DNA from 2 places in the Paenibacillus sp. FSL H7-0756 genome. Region 1 is predicted to be linked to the other one. Evidence: riboswitches for the same ligand, from Rfam matches in the RefSeq annotation. Region 1 holds a riboswitch; the other holds the start of a gene.
The links. Region 1 has a riboswitch for glycine ahead of gcvT (glycine cleavage system aminomethyltransferase GcvT). Riboswitches for the same ligand answer to the same signal wherever they lie in the genome.
Positions count from the first base shown of each region.

Region 1 (8,065 bases):
GGAAGAATAGCACGTAATTGCGAGCGAATCAGCTCAGATACCGGCAGGCGGCAAAAGCATATATCCATTTGCTAATAAAGGAGATAGACCGCTATGCAGGATACAAACGGAGCGGCGTCGGAGGCCGCAGGGTTCTTCAGGTTTTTGCGGCTGGCAGTTTCGCTGATCATGATCATTATTGCCCAGGGGATGCTTACCCTCTTCGTCGGATTTTTTGCCGCCTTCATGCAGTTCTTCTCCTCCCGTTACTTCTGGGGAGACCTGGCCCGCGTCTATCCGCTGGACAAGCTGATTGCAATTGGCGCTGATTACCTTATTGCCGGAGCTCTCTTCGCCCTGGCTTGGTTCGGGGTCTGGTGGATGCTCTACGGCTTGTCCGGGAATGGGCGTATCCGCTGTTTCCCCCTGCTTTTGCTGAGCGCGTATTCGACGTTTCTTCTCCTCTTTGCACAAGTCAATCCGGTCTATAACCCGGAAGCCATGATCCCCAGTTCTGCCGGGGAAGCGACATTTATCGTTTGTATGGGGATGTCGGCTGCTGTGCTTTTCCCGTTTTATTCAGCCGGGGTGTATTATTTCGTGCTCAAGCCCGCCACCCGTCCGCGAAAAAGATACCGTTTCCTGCTGCTGTGCTCTGTATTTTCCATTGCGGGTCTGGCTCTTCTGCCCCTGCTGTGGCAGCTGGCTCCGGGCCTTTATCCCGGTCTGCTTAGCTTCCCGGAATAAGATACAGACGCAAAAAGACAGACCTCTCACATTAGTAACATCTAATGTAATAAAGAGAAGTCTGCCGTATTCAGCGCTTTCGCGGATAAGCTAACTTTTATTCCCCAACGAGTTCCTTGTACGCAGCCGCATCCAGCAGGCCGGTTACTGCCTCTGCGAACTCTGCATCAAGCTCCAGCTCAAAAATCCAACCGTCCCCGTAAGGCTGGTCATTGATCAGCTCCGGGCTGGCCTCCAGCGCATCGTTGATCTTGGTCACCTTACCGGATACGGGTGAATATAGCTCCGATACGGTCTTCACGGATTCGATACTGCCCACACTGTCGCCTGCGGAGATCGCCGCGCCCACTTCCGGAAATTCTACAAACACGATATCGCCCAGCAGATGCTGCGCATGATCCGTAATCCCTACACGTACTACGCGTCCCTCGCCCTGCTGCGCCCACTCATGCTCTTCGCTGTATAGCAGGTTGTCAAGCACTTCACTCATTCCAAGCCGCCTCTTTTCCGTAATTGGAGTTCTAAATTTAGTTATAGCCTAAGTTATCGGCTTGCCTAATGTCAATATAACTGACAGTAAAATTAAATTTGTCAACTTTTTGACGTTTTTTTGATTGACAGGGCGGAGGGTTACCCGGTTTAATGGAGTCAGTAGAAAAACATATGGTTTGCGAATGATGGCATAGGGAGAGACTGTCTCACAGGAAGACAGCGCCGAAGGAGTAAGCCCGGGATGGGTGAATCTCTCAGGCAAAAGGACCTTTGCCGGACGCATCTCTGGAGAGCATCCGGGTGCCTGCGCCGCAGGCTTCACGGATCACCAACGGGGAAACCTGCGCGGCATGGCAGGGTAACTCTCAGGTACCAAGGACAGAGCGAAAGTCCATTTATGCATACGTGCATAATGGCTTTCGCCTGTCCTTTTTCGTATGTAATCAGACCAAGGGAGTGACAAGATGGAGTCTTTGAGAAGAACGCCTTTTTATGATCTCTATGCCGCTTATGCGGAGTCCAGATGTATTGATTTCGGCGGCTGGGAGCTGCCGGTGCAGTTCACAGGCATCGTGAAGGAGCATGAAGCCGTCCGTGAACGGGCCGGACTGTTCGATGTCTCGCATATGGGGGAATTCATGGTTACCGGGAACGGCGCTGAAGCCTTCCTGCAGAGAATGACCACCAATGATGTCACCCGCCTGGAAGACGGCGCAGCGCAGTACACCCTGATGCTCTACCCAAGCGGCGGAGTGGTGGACGATCTGCTTGTATACCGGCTGGGCGGGGAGCGTTACATGCTTGTCGTCAATGCGTCCAATATCGACAAGGACTTCCAGTGGCTGCAGGAGCATCATACCGCTGAATTCAGCGGGGTCACCCTGCAGAATATCTCGGATGAGACGCTGCTGCTCGCGTTGCAGGGTCCGCTGGCAGAGACGATTCTGGCCAAGGTCACGCAGGTGCCACTAACAGAGCTTAAGCCGTTCCACTTCATCGAACACGCTGAAGTCTGCGGCGTCACCGTCCTGCTCTCCCGTACCGGATATACCGGCGAAGACGGCTTCGAGCTGTATGCCCCCGCCGATACAGCAGCAGCACTCTGGAACGGTCTGCTGGCCGCTGGCGCTCCGCATGGCCTGACGCCTGCCGGCCTGGGCGCACGTGATACGCTCCGCTTCGAAGCCAAGCTGCCGCTGTACGGCCAGGAGCTGTCGGCGGAGATTACGCCGCTTGAAGCCGGTGTCCAGTTCTTCGTGAAGCTGGACGCAGGGGACTTCATCGGCCGCGATGCCCTGCTGAAGCAGAAGGAAGCCGGCCTGCCCCGGCGTCTTGTGGGCCTGGAGATGATCGACCGCGGCATTCCCCGCTCCCACTATCCCGTGTACGCGGACGGAGTGAAGATCGGTGAAGTTACGACCGGCACCCAATCCCCTACCCTGAAGCGGAATCTCGGACTCGCCCTGCTGGACGCTGCCTATACGGAGCCGGGCACAGAGGTGTACGTGGAGATTCGCGGCAAGCAGCTCAAGGCTGCCGTCATCAAAGCCCCATTCTACAAAAGAAGCCAAGGAGTGAAGCCGCAATGAAGCACCGCTATCTGCCTATGACTGAGCAAGACCGCGCAGAAATGATGGAGACCGTAGGCATCCAGTCTATCGATGAGCTGTTCGCCGATATTCCGCAGTCTGTCCGTTACCAGGGGACCCTGCCGATGTCCGGCGCCCTGGACGAATATGCACTGCTTCGCCATATGAAGGGGCTCGCAGACAAGAACGCCGATTTCGACACTCACACCAGCTTCCTCGGCGCCGGATTATATGACCACCATGTTCCGGTCGTGATCAACCATGTGATTTCCCGTTCGGAATTTTATACCGCCTACACCCCTTATCAGCCGGAGATCAGCCAGGGTGAGCTTCAGGCCATCTTCGAATTCCAGTCCTATATCTGTGAGCTGACCGGGATGAAGGTCGCCAATGCCAGTATGTATGACGGCGCAACGGCCCTGTCCGAAGCGGCTGTGCTGGCCGCAGGCGCAACCAAGCGCAAGAAGCTGATTGTCTCCCGTACCGTTCACCCGGAAGCGCGCCAGGTGCTGCGCACCTCCGCCAACGCCTGGGGCCTGCAAATTGTAGAGATTGACTATGCTGACGGGGTAACGGATCTCGCCAGGCTGGCCGAAGCCATTGACAGCGATACCGCTGCTGTTCTGGTCCAGTCCCCCAACTTCTTCGGCGGGATTGAGGATCTGCGCCAGATTGAGCCGCTGATCCATGCGGTCAAGGGACTGATCGTGGTCAGCGCGAACCCCATTGCACTTGGCGTATTGGAGTCCCCCGGACGGCTTGGCGCAGACATCGTAGTCGGCGACGCGCAGCCGCTGGGTATCGCCGCCTCGCTGGGCGGCCCTACCTGCGGATTCTTCGCGGTGGCTGAGCCGCTTATGCGCCGGATGCCGGGCCGGATCGTCGGCCAGACGGTTGACCGGAATGGCAAGCGCGGCTTCGTGCTGACCCTGCAAGCCCGCGAACAGCATATCCGCCGGGAGAAGGCGACCTCGAATATCTGCTCCAACCAGGCGCTTTTGGCGCTGTGCGCCTCCGTCTACCTGTCCGTGATGGGCAAGGAGGGCATGCGCGAGGTAGGTGAGCTGAACATCCGCAAGAGCCACTATGCTGCCGGGCGGCTGGCTGAAATCACCGGTGCAGAGCGCGTCTTCACTGCCCCGTTCTTCAATGAATTCGTCCTGAAGCTCCCGGAGGGCAGCAGTGTGAGTGCGGTGAACTCCAAGCTGCTGAAGGAAGGCTATCTGGGCGGTTATGACTTAGGCCGGGATTATCCCGAGCTGGCCGGACATATGCTGGTGGCCGTAACGGAGAAACGAAGCAAGACCGAAATTGACGAATTCGCAAGCGCACTGGAGGGCTGTGTATGAAACCGGAACAAAGTCTGATTTTTGAATTAAGCCGTCCCGGCCGCTCGGCCTACTCCCTGCCTCTGTGTGATGTGCCGCAGGAAGAAGGTCTTGACTCACTCATTCCCGGAGGGCTGCTGCGCAGTGAGCCGGTTGTGCTGCCGGAGGTATCCGAGGTGGATGTGATCCGCCACTATACCGCCCTGTCCCGCCGCAACTTCGGAGTCGATAACGGCTTCTATCCGCTCGGCTCCTGCACGATGAAATACAACCCGAAGATCAACGAGGATGTCGCCCGCTTCCCCGGACTCTCCAAGATCCATCCGTACCAGCCGGAGGAGAGCATCCAGGGTGCGCTTGAACTGATGTACACGCTGCAAAAGGATCTCGCCGCCCTGACCGGCATGGATGCCGTATCCCTGCAGCCTGCTGCCGGTGCCCACGGCGAGTGGACCGGCCTGATGATGATCCGCGCCTACCATGAGAGCCGCGGCGAGATCCGTTCCAAGGTCATCGTGCCCGATTCCTCGCACGGTACCAACCCGGCAAGCGCCGCAGCCGCCGGCCTTGAGACAGTCACCATCCCGTCCAATGACAAGGGTATGGTTGACCTTGAGGCGCTGAAGGCAGCTGTCGGCAGCGACACTGCTGCGCTGATGCTCACGAACCCGAGTACCCTCGGACTCTTCGAGACGCAGATCGTCGAGATCGCCGCGATTGTCCACGAAGCGGGCGGACTGCTCTATTATGACGGAGCGAACTCCAACGCGATTATGGGCATCACCCGCCCGGGCGATATGGGCTTCGATGTCGTGCATCTCAACCTGCACAAAACGATGAGTACGCCGCACGGCGGCGGCGGGCCGGGAGCCGGACCCGTCGGCGTGAAGGCGAAGCTGATCCCGTTCCTGCCGCAGCCTACTGTGGCACAGAACGGGGACGGCAGCTTTACGCTGGACTGCGGCGGGCCGGAATCGATCGGCCGCGTCAAAGCCTTTTACGGCAACTTCGGGATTCTCGTCCGTGCTTATGCGTATATCCGCACCTACGGTCCTGACGGCCTGCGTGAGGTGTCCGAGAACGCCGTGCTGAACGCCAACTATATGATGCACCGGCTGGCTCCTTACTTCGAGATTCCCTTCCCGGGCGTCTGCAAGCATGAATTCGTCATGTCCGGCAAAAATCTTAAGCAATACGGTGTACGTACCCTCGATGTAGCCAAACGGCTGCTCGACTTCGGTTATCATCCGCCTACCGTCTATTTCCCGCTGACTGTAGAGGAATGTATGATGATTGAACCGACCGAGACGGAGAGCAAGGAAACGCTCGACGGCTTCATTGAGACAATGATCCGAATCGTTAAGGAAGCCGAGGAGACGCCAGAGATTGTCATTAACGCACCGCATACGACTGAAATCAGCCGCCTGGATGAGACGCAGGCCGCGCGTAAGCCGGTACTCAACTGCTCCTGCGGTTAACCTTCTACCAGGGAAGCTAGGCTTCTAAATCAAATAGCCGGGTCAGGGATACCTCAGTATCGCTGACCCGGCTATCTTTTATATGTATCCGAATACGGAATTGCCCGCTACGGCGTAAGGCGCTTCACGAACTGGAAGCGGTCATTCACCCGCATTTTACTATAAATACTCTTCAGCATATTGCGCACGGTGCCTTCACTGATGCCCAGATCGCTCCCGATGTGCAGTGCGCTCTTCTCCATCAGCCACAGCCTCGCCACCTCCTGCTCCCGTGCGGTCAGCTTATATTCCAAGAGCGTAGCTTCCAGCCGGTACCGCTGCATCTCCGGGTTCTTCTCCATCCACTTCTCCATGATATTCTCGGCAATCTGCTGTACGAAGGGAATGGCGAACTCTATCGGCTCTCCTCTATTAAAAGAAATATCAACATACCCGTAAACGCTATCATCATCCTGCAGTGGAGCGCATACACAGTTCCAGTCCCGGAAGGTCTGATCCGTATGCTCCGTTCCCCGCACCACCCCGATGCAGTTCATCTCCATCGCCAGCGATACGGCATTCATTCCCGCCTGTTGCCTGCTTAAGCTGACCCCCGGACGCAGCTCCGCCTGCTCCATCTCCGCCCGTGTCTCCGAAGAAGAATAGACCAGCTCCAGAATGGTCCCCGCCTTGTCCGTCAGGAACACCACGTATGGAATGGAGAGCAGCTGGCTTAATTTGTTCATCTCACTGCGGATCGAAGAAATCATAGCTCTATGATAGATATGCTCCCTGGATTCTTCGGAAGAACCCGCCGCAGACATCACTCCCTGGGCATGGGCCTTAGTTGCATCCAGAGGCCGGAAGGCTTCAAGTTCGCTAGCTTCTAAATCCCCAGGCATACTCCATGCTCTTGATTGATTAAAGACTCTCACAAACGATCCCTCCATATTTACCAATTCCTATATTATCAATTTTAAAAGAAAGCATTATAACATACAATTACGGAATAATGAACATTCAGTATTGGATCTGTAAATCCCCGCGTTAGCGCTGTAAAATGTAGAAATCTGTTCATCTTATATTTCTACATAATTCCAGGAGGTTCGACATGCTTCGCATTGGCTATCTATCGACTGCCCTCAATCTGGCTACCGCCATGGTATCCTTCCTGCGCTTTGGCAGTAATTATGCCCTGTTCATTATGGCCAGCTATACACTCTTAACCCTTGCGGGATACCGGCTGCTGCAGAATAAAAGGACGCTGCATCTGATCCCTCTGCTCACCTTCAGCTGTTCATTCCTCTTATACAACGTGACCTATGTATTGTTGAAGCAGATTAACCTCGTAGACCTGTACGCAGTAGACTGGAGACTTGAGGTTCAGCTGGCGCTTCCCCTGCTGGTAGGGTTCGCCGTCCAGACTCTCCTTAAGCGCAGCGGTAAATCCCGGTTGGTGTAGGCTATCCGGGGTTACCGCTTTTTTTTGCAAAATCGACCTAAACTGATAGTTTTCGACATCGGCTCAGTGATATATTTACTCTTACGTCTTTCGATCGCTGAGGATTCAGATATTTTCTCCGCAGTCATCTGCGGTAACGCTTTCAAAGTAATGAACAGGAGGGTTAAGCTTGAGTATGATTGAAGCCAGAGGACTGAGTAAGTCCTTTATGCAGGCGGTGAAGGAGCCCGGTCTAAAGGGAGCGGTGAAGCATCTGTTCCTGCCCAGGCATATTGAGAAGGTGGCGGTCAAGCCGCTGGATCTGAGCATTGAACCAGGGGAGACGGTGGCCTACGTGGGACCGAACGGTGCCGGTAAATCGACCACCATCAAGATGCTGACCGGCATTCTGATGCCTTCCTCCGGGAGTATCTCGGTGAACGGGATCAATCCGTACCGCAAAAGAATGGAAAACGCCGCCCAGATCGGCGCAGTCTTCGGGCAGCGCACCCAGCTGTGGTGGGATATTCCGATTGCCGAGTCCTTCTCGCTGCTGAAAGATATCTATCAGATTCCGGATGCCCTCTACAGGAAGAACATGGACTTGTTCACCGAAATGCTCGGGATGAGCGAATTCATCCATCTGTCCGCGCGGAAGCTCTCGCTGGGTCAGCGCATGCGTGCCGATCTGGCCGCTGCCCTGCTGCATAATCCGCCGATTCTGTATCTTGATGAGCCGACGATTGGCCTTGACGTATCCGTGAAGGAGAAGATCCGCGGGTTCATCAAGCAGATCAACCAGGAGCAGCAGACGACCGTGATGCTGACGACCCATGATCTGGGCGACATTGAGGATCTGTGCAAGCGGCTGGTCATTATCGATCACGGCGCGATCATTTATGACGGTACGCTGAGCGAGGTCAAAGCCCGTTTTGCCAAAAACCGCGTCATCTTCTTCCAGGTACGCTCCCCTATGCCGGAGTTGTACAAGCTCCTGGAGCAGAGTCCCGGGCTGAAGCTGGAACAGCAGAG
Region 1 is NZ_JBBOVT010000001.1:1,534,578-1,542,642, reverse strand. It holds gene NST04_RS06835 (flagellar motor protein MotB) at 1-10, shown strand, start outside; gene NST04_RS06830 (hypothetical protein) at 94-726, shown strand; gene gcvH (glycine cleavage system protein GcvH) at 824-1,216, opposite strand; glycine riboswitch at 1,401-1,498, shown strand; glycine riboswitch at 1,502-1,602, shown strand; gene gcvT (glycine cleavage system aminomethyltransferase GcvT) at 1,683-2,807, shown strand; gene gcvPA (aminomethyl-transferring glycine dehydrogenase subunit GcvPA) at 2,804-4,156, shown strand; gene gcvPB (aminomethyl-transferring glycine dehydrogenase subunit GcvPB) at 4,153-5,613, shown strand; gene NST04_RS06805 (LuxR C-terminal-related transcriptional regulator) at 5,721-6,494, opposite strand; gene NST04_RS06800 (hypothetical protein) at 6,704-7,054, shown strand; gene NST04_RS06795 (ABC transporter ATP-binding protein) at 7,230-8,065, shown strand, end outside.

Region 2 (8,065 bases), 470 kb from region 1:
CTCCCGCACAAGCTTCCGCAAGGCTTCCGGCTCCAGGACAACCGCCCCCGCTCCCCAGCCAAGCACCCATTGCAGCAGGTCCCCGGGCTGACGCACGCGGAAGGTCATAAGCCTGCCGTCTGCCCGGTCCTCCACGGCCTCCAGATAAAAGTTATTCGATTCAGCAGCCTTGTCAGCGATCTCGGGATGCACCAAAATGCACACGCGTACATGGCGGTCATCCTCCGGCTGGTACGCGTGCAGATCGAAATCAGCAGGCACTTCGAACCGGTCGTCCAGAACGGTAAGCCCGCTCATTCTGGATAACCGGAAATGACGGATTTCCTGCCGCAGCCAGCACCAGGCGACCAGGGTCCAGGCACCTCTGTTCAGGACAAGTCCATACGGCGAGGCGGTTCGGACACTCCGGTGACTTCCGTCAGCTTCCTGTCTGCCCTTCGTATACCCGAAGCTGATCTTCCGCTGCTCCAGAATCGCGCGGCGGATCTGCTCCATGTACTCCTTGTCCTGTCCTTGCAGCTTATCTTTACTGGTACTCAGCAGCAGGATGCTCTGGCGGAGCCGGGCGGCATTCTCCTTGGTATCACCCGGCAGAATCGCTTCAATCTTCCTGCCTGCTGCGGAAGCCCGGTTACCATACTCCGTATCGAACCGTTGCTCCACGAAATCCGTCCCGATCAGCAGAGTCACAGCCTCCTCCGCTGTGAAGCTGACCGGGGGCAGGAAATACCCCTCTACCAGTGAATATCCCTGACCTGTAGCTCCTACCACCGGCACTCCGGCTTCACTAAGCGCCTGGATATCGCGGTAGATGGTTCTTACACTGGTCTCGAAGACAGACGCCAGATCCTCTGCCCGTACGACTCCTTTGCGCTGCAGCTCCAGTACGATGGCTAACATGCGGTCTGTCTTGTTCATGCGGCGGCTGCACCTCTTCATCCTGAAATCAGTTTATGTATTGATTATACTGATTTCCTGTTCACTTTTCTCCTTACGGCTTCTGATGGAGTACAGAACGAACAGCAGGATGAACCAGAGCGGAGTGAACAGCAGCGCCGGACGCGTCTCATCGGCAAAGAGCATGATCACAAGAATGGCGGCAAACAGCGTCAGAACAGCATAGTTAATCACCGGGGTGAACGGCGCTTTGAATTTGGAAACGGCATGTAAATCCGGGCGGTTCCTTTTATACTTGATATGGCAGACTAGCACAACGCCCCAGACCCAGATGAAGCAAATAGCGCTGATCGTAGTCACGATGCCGAAGGCCTGACCCGGAATGAGCTTGCTGAGCAGTGCTCCGGCAGAGATCACCAGGGTGGAGATAAACAGGGAATTCGCAGGCACATGATTCCGGTTCAGCTTGCCAAGCTGCGGCGAGGCCTGATTCCGTCTGCTCAGATTGTAGAGAATCCGGCTGGTCGAGAACATCCCGCTGTTGCAGGCGGAGGCCGCCGAGGTTAAGACCACGAAATTGATAATTCCCGCAGCAATCGGAATCCCGACCAAACTGAAGGTACGCACGAACGGGCTTTCCGCCGCGCTAAGCTGGGTCCAGGGATTAATGCACAGAAGCACGAAGAGCGCGCCTACATAGAAGAACAGAATCCGCAGCGGAATTTTGTTGATTGCGGACGGGATGTTTTTCTCAGGATTCGCAGTCTCCGCTGCCGATACCCCCACCAATTCCACGCCGACATAAGCGAATACCACCATCTGGAAGGAAAATAAGAAGCCCTTCACCCCGTTCGGGAACACGCCCCCATGCTCCCAGAGATTGCGGACTGACACCGAGCCTGCATCCGTCTTGAACCCGGTCACCAGCAGGACAATCCCCAGGCCGATCAGAGCCAGAATTGTAACCACCTTGATCAGAGCAAACCAGAATTCGAGTTCGCCGAAGCTTTTGACCGTGAGCAGATTGAGTCCGAGCAGAATGATCAGGCAGATCACGGCCGGTACCCACTGCGGAATATCGAACCAGTACTGCACATAGACGCCCACCGCAATCACATCGGCCATCGCCGTCATAATCCAGCAGAACCAGTAGGTCCAGCCCGTAATGAATGCCGCGCGCGGCCCCAGGTAATCCTCAGCAATGTCTGTAAAAGATTGATACCCCGCCTTCGAGAGCAGCAGTTCCCCCAGCGCCCGCATCACAAAAAACACGGCGATTCCCACGATCAGATACGTGAGCATGATGGAAGGCCCGGCCTGCTGGATCGCCTTGCCTGAGCCGAGAAATAACCCTGTTCCAATCGTACCGCCGATAGCGATAAGCTGGACATGCCGGTTCGCGAGCTCTCTTTTTAATTCTGTCTGTGCCATTCCTGTTTCCCCCTTAATGAATTCAACGCTGCAAATAACGCAAAAAAGGAGACTGGATATCATCCAATCTCCCGGTTCATAAGAGGTTCCAAATAAGCTATCTGCCTACGCTGAAGGAAATCAGCCAGGGAAATAGAAATCCGGTACTCTTCTGTCCTTTTGCCTGAGATTGTGAACCCTTCGGCGCTGCGGTCTCCCGCAGTCTCTCCAGAAGCTGCTCCAGCTATAGTGTGATCCATAGCCTTCATAGCTTGCGAATATTTAATTATTTGAAGCGGACTTCATCTAAATATTTGTCAATTCTATTCATAGCCCAGACTTCTGTCAATAACATTAGTTACATCGCTTGTTATTTAACCGTAATTTTGGTTTCCAGATCTTTATAATAGGTTTTAGCCCATTGGCCCTGTTTGTCCTTGAACATTTTCCCGCTGGCATCCTTGGCATACGTAAACGGCTTAACACTAATGGTCTTCGGGACGGCCGGAAAAGCACCGTAGTTCTGCTCCTCGGTACCGCTTGTCTTAACCTTCTCAAACGGCTTGCCCCACGGCGAGCTCACATTTCCCTTCTCATCCACAAGGTCATATAACATTCTTTCCGGGTTCCCCTTGGACTTGGCCGCTGCCGGAACTTCCCCCTTGAAGCTCACCTGCAGAGACATTGTCAACGGGGTCATCTGGAAGGATGTCACTGTGTAGCTGAATGTGCTGTTCTTTTTGGAAACGCCCGGCTTCACGGTTAACAGGGTCCCCAGCTTGTTCACTTGAACTTTAAATATAAATGGCTCCTTCACCCCGTTGGCGTATGCCTTCAGCGTAAGGTCGAACTTATCCGGGATTTGCTGCTTCATAGCTCCTTTAGTTAGCCGGATCAACGCCGTGTCCGTATCTTCGGAATTTGTGGAGATGGACGTATCGTACAGCAGCTTTTTCCCATTGACCAATACATCCACAGTTCTGGATGGGTCCATGAAGGAACCATACTTGTCTACCGTCCCTCCCTCCTGCCGGATGCCTGCGACAAGCTCATTACTGTCATAGATCAGATCGGTTAGTGTCAGGGTTACCCCCTCCTGGGTCACGGCCTGATTCGGGGCGGCAGCAAGCTTTTTCTGAACAATCGCCTTCAGAGTGGCGTTATCGCTGATCGCGAATACGCTGCCAGCCTTAGTATCCTTGTTGACATCGGCTGCCGCCGCTACGGCTACAGTGAATCCCCCGCCGACAACTGTTCCTCCGAGTACAGCGGTTACTGCTGTTGCTATAATTGCTTTCTTCATGGTATTTAAGCTGATCGTGTACATAGCTTTTCTCCTTTACTGATTAAGAATATACAGGTATAACGTTCCCCTCCTGCCGGTTTGTGACAAGAGCGCTGAATTCACGCGCTCCGTACAAAGTCATTTTTGAATAAACAGAGTCATTTCCAAGAAAGAATTCCGAAGGGCTGCTCTACTATAATAAATTCATCCAGAACAAGTAGAGTGAGGTTAGAACTTATGGCAAATCCCGCACCACAAGCTATGAACACCAAGCCAGCGACACCGCCCCAGGGCCGTTTCGGCCGTCTGCTGCACAATATCGTGCGATACCGGGTGCTGCTGCTGATGCTGCTGCCCACGTCGATTATCTTTTTCATCAACTGCTATATTCCGATGTTCGGATTATTCATTGCCTTCAAGAACATCAACTACATTGATGGCATTATGGGCAGTCCCTGGGCCGGGCTGGATAACTTCCGGTTCCTCTTCGCCACCTCTGACGCCCTGCGCGTGACGATCAACACCGTGGGGTACAATGTGGTCTTCATTATCTCAGGCCTAATTCTCTCCGTCTCGCTGGCGATTGCGATCAATGAGGTGCGTAACAAGCTGGCTTCGAAGTTCTTCCAGACCGTGATGATTATGCCGAACTTCCTGTCCATGGTCGTGGTCAGCTTCATCGTCTATGCCTTCCTGCACCCGGAGTATGGCTTCCTGGTCAAGCATATTCTGCCGATGTTCGGCTACTCCTCGGTGAACGCTTATATGCATCCTAACGCATGGCCTTACATTCTGTGGATCACCAAAATGTGGCACTCCATCGGGATCGGCAGCGTCATCTATCTTGCAGCGATCACCGGCATCAGCGAAGAGCTGTACGAGGCTGCGGTGATGGACGGGGCCAGCAAATGGCAGCAGATCACCAAGATTACCCTGCCGCTGCTTACGCCGATCATGGTCATTCTCACGATTCTTAATATGGGCGGTATCTTCCGCTCTGACTTCGGGCTGTTCTACCATGTGACCCTGGACTCCGGTGCGCTGCGCTCGACTACGGACGTCATCGACACCTATGTCTACCGGGGCCTGATCCAGCTCAATGACCTGGGGATGTCCTCTGCGGCGAACTTCTATCAATCGGTCGTCGGCTTCTTCCTGGTCATCGGCGCGAATGCACTGGCCCGTAAGCTGAACCGCGATACGGCTCTTTTCTAGAAACGGAGGATTCTAATGACTACTGCATCCCGAAGCAACCCTTATACCAAAGGCTCTACCACCGCCCAGATTATTCTGAATGTGTTCTTCATCGCCTTCAGCCTGGCGTGTATCCTGCCGATCGTGCTCATTGTCGCTATCTCCTTAACCAACGAGAAGGCCTTGACGCTCCAGGGTTACAAGTTCTGGCCCGATCATATCGATGCGTCCGCGTACCAATATTTGTTCAAGCATTCGGAGACACTGGTTAAGGCGTATGGTGTCAGCTTGACCGTTACCCTTATCGGAACTGTTCTGGCCGTGCTGCTGATTGCACTGTATGCGTATCCGCTCTACCGGAAGGATTTCCCTTTTAAAAAGACATTCAACTTCTATCTGCTGATCACGATGCTGTTCTCGGGCGGACTGGTTCCCTTCTATCTGCTGTACGTGAATTATCTCGATCTGAAGGACTCGCTGGTCGCTCTGATCCTGCCCGGCTTGTCCAATGCCTTCTATATCTTCATCACCCGTACCTTCTTCCAGCAGACCATCCCGGAGGAGATGATTGAATCCGGCAAGCTCGACGGAGCTTCGGAATGGCGGATCTTCTTCCAGCTCGTGCTGCCGATCTCCCTGCCTGTACTGGCGACCATCGGACTGTTCACTACGCTGATGTACTGGAATGACTGGTTCAACTCCATGCTGTTCATTAATGACACCAATAAGTTCTCGCTGCAGTACGTCATGATCCAGATGATCCGCCAGGCCGAATTCTTCAAAACCCAGCTTGCCGGCACCGGTGTCGCCCTGATGGTACAGGAATCCGTTCCAACCGAAAGTCTGCGCATGGCCATGGTTGTGCTGTCGATTGGTCCCATTCTGTTCATCTATCCGTTCTTCCAGAAGTACTTTACCAAAGGCCTCACGATTGGGGCGATCAAAGGTTAATGGGTCTAGCTCTGGCGTAAATGCCGGTTAGAATATATGATCTAATTATCATTGAGGAGGTTCATACAAATGAGAACAACCAGAAGCTCGGGCGCGGTGCTTGCTGCCCTAACCGCCGTGATACTGGGCATTACCGGATGCGGCGGGGGCAATTCAGGTGCATCCGCCCCGTCCAAGGCAGAATCGACAGCAGCAGCTACAACAGCAGGTACGGAAGGCAGCACGAATCCTGACACCTCAACGTTCCGCAAGCTGAAAGTGTACACGGTCGGGAATTTCCCGCAAAATGATACCAAAGCGGTTGTAGACGAGATCAACAAGTATCTCAAAGAAAAAATCAACGCCGAGATTGACTTCCAGGGACTCCCTTGGTCCTCCTGGGCTGAGAAGATGGCATTGGCCTATCAATCCGGTGAACAGGTCGATTTGACCTTCGCTCCGAACTGGGCGGATTTCGCCAATAACGTAGCCAAAGGCGCATTCCTCCCGTTGGATGAGCTGCTCGATAAATATGGACAAGGCATCAAGGAGACGCTGGACCCCCGCTTCTTTGACGGCGGCAAGGTAGACGGTAAAATCTACGCCATTCCGACCAATAAGGAAATCGGCGAGAGTCATACCATTATGTTCCGCAAGGATCTGGTGGATAAATACGGCTTCGATGTGAACTCGATTGAGACGCTGGAGGATCTGGAGCCATGGCTGCAGACGATCAAGGAGAAGGAACCGGCCATCGCGCCAATCTGGCTCTCCGGCAGCGGCTCGGATACCCTGGGCTACTTCGACAAGACCAGAGAGAGCATGAAGGAGAACTTCCGCTATGAGCTGGTGGCAGGCGCTCCTGCCGGAATCGTCCTGGATACCAAGACCGATAAGATGGTGATCAGCTCGATGGAGTCTGACACCGCGATCTACCGGATGAAGCTCTACGGCGACTGGTTCGCCAAAGGCTACATCAATAAAGATGCGGCAACGACCAAGACCAGTACTGAAGACGCTTTCAAGGCCGGCAAGACTTGGATGAAATTCGGTTCTGACAAACCGGACTCCGACAAGGAAGATTCCATCGCCACCGGCATTGAGCTGGTGAAGCTGAAGGGGAATGAACCTGAGATCAGCACAGCCAGCGTCAGCAACTCCATGATGGCCATCGGACGCACCTCAATTGATCCCGAGCGGACGATGATGCTGCTGAACCTGCTGCATACCGACCCGGTTCTGGTCAATCTGATTGACTTCGGCGTAGAGGGACGGCAGTATGTCAAGGTAGAAGGCAAGGACAACTTCATCAAGCTGCCTGACGGCATTGCTACCCGTGCCGATACAGGCTGGGCGCCGGGCATTGAATGGATGTTCGGTAATCAGACCATAACCTACCTGTGGGAAGGCGAAAGTGCCGATAAATGGGAGAAGTTCAAGGCCTATAACGAGAGCGCCCATAAGGTGAAATCCTTCGGCTTTAACTTCAATACCGATGCTGTCAAAACACAGGTCTCCGTAGTCAGCAATATTATCAAGGAATTCCGCCCGCTGCTGGAAACGGGCAGTCTGGGAGTAGACAAGGTGCTGACGGAATACAATAATAAACTGAAGGCTAACGGCATTGAAGAGATCCGCGCCGAGGTTCAGAAGCAATACGATGCCTGGAAGGCAAAACAATCCTAAACAAACAAGTGGAAACGACGATGCCGTCCTTTTAAGGACGGCACCCGTTTCAGCGAGAAATATAAGGATAAGTTGTCGTGTGGAACATACAATTCCTTATATTTTAAGCTAAGGGGAAGGACGGCTGCCGTCCTTCCCTTTCCTGCCGCTCAGCGTGTAAATGTACCTAAGGATAAGGGGGAAGACTGTGAAACTATCATTGCGATTCAAAGTGAGTGCTCTTGTCTTGCTGCTGGTCACACCGCTGTTCCTCTTCCTCTCCTACACCAATCTCTATTCCACCAACATTGTCCGGGAGAAGGTTGCGAAGTCTGCTTCGGACACGTTGACCCTGCACTTAGGTACACTCGATGAGCTGCTGGAGCAGACCAGCCATTATCTGCTGCGTACCGCCAATGAAAATATGCTGCTGGAGCTCTATTCGGACAGCGGGCCCGACAGCGTCAATTATTATCTGTCCATCCGCAAGCTGATGGACCAGTGGTACAGCGATGTCAGCTACTACACTATTATCCGCAGTGTCTTCGTCTACCATCAGGACCGGGACGAGTTATTCCTCAGCAGCCAGAGAGAGTATTACCAGGAGAAGGAGGTCATTGCCTCCGGGCTGTCCTCGCGCCTGAAGTCTCCTAATCTCCAGGGTTCCCTGAAGTGGGAGACTGT
Region 2 is NZ_JBBOVT010000001.1:1,064,528-1,072,592, reverse strand. It holds gene NST04_RS04795 (helix-turn-helix transcriptional regulator) at 1-918, opposite strand, end outside; gene NST04_RS04790 (amino acid permease) at 952-2,328, opposite strand; glycine riboswitch at 2,470-2,549, opposite strand; gene NST04_RS04785 (DUF5643 domain-containing protein) at 2,678-3,610, opposite strand; gene NST04_RS04780 (ABC transporter permease) at 3,854-4,807, shown strand; gene NST04_RS04775 (carbohydrate ABC transporter permease) at 4,823-5,737, shown strand; gene NST04_RS04770 (ABC transporter substrate-binding protein) at 5,807-7,402, shown strand; gene NST04_RS04765 (sensor histidine kinase) at 7,590-8,065, shown strand, end outside.
Region 2: another riboswitch for glycine. It lies ahead of NST04_RS04790 (amino acid permease); the one in region 1 lies ahead of gcvT (glycine cleavage system aminomethyltransferase GcvT).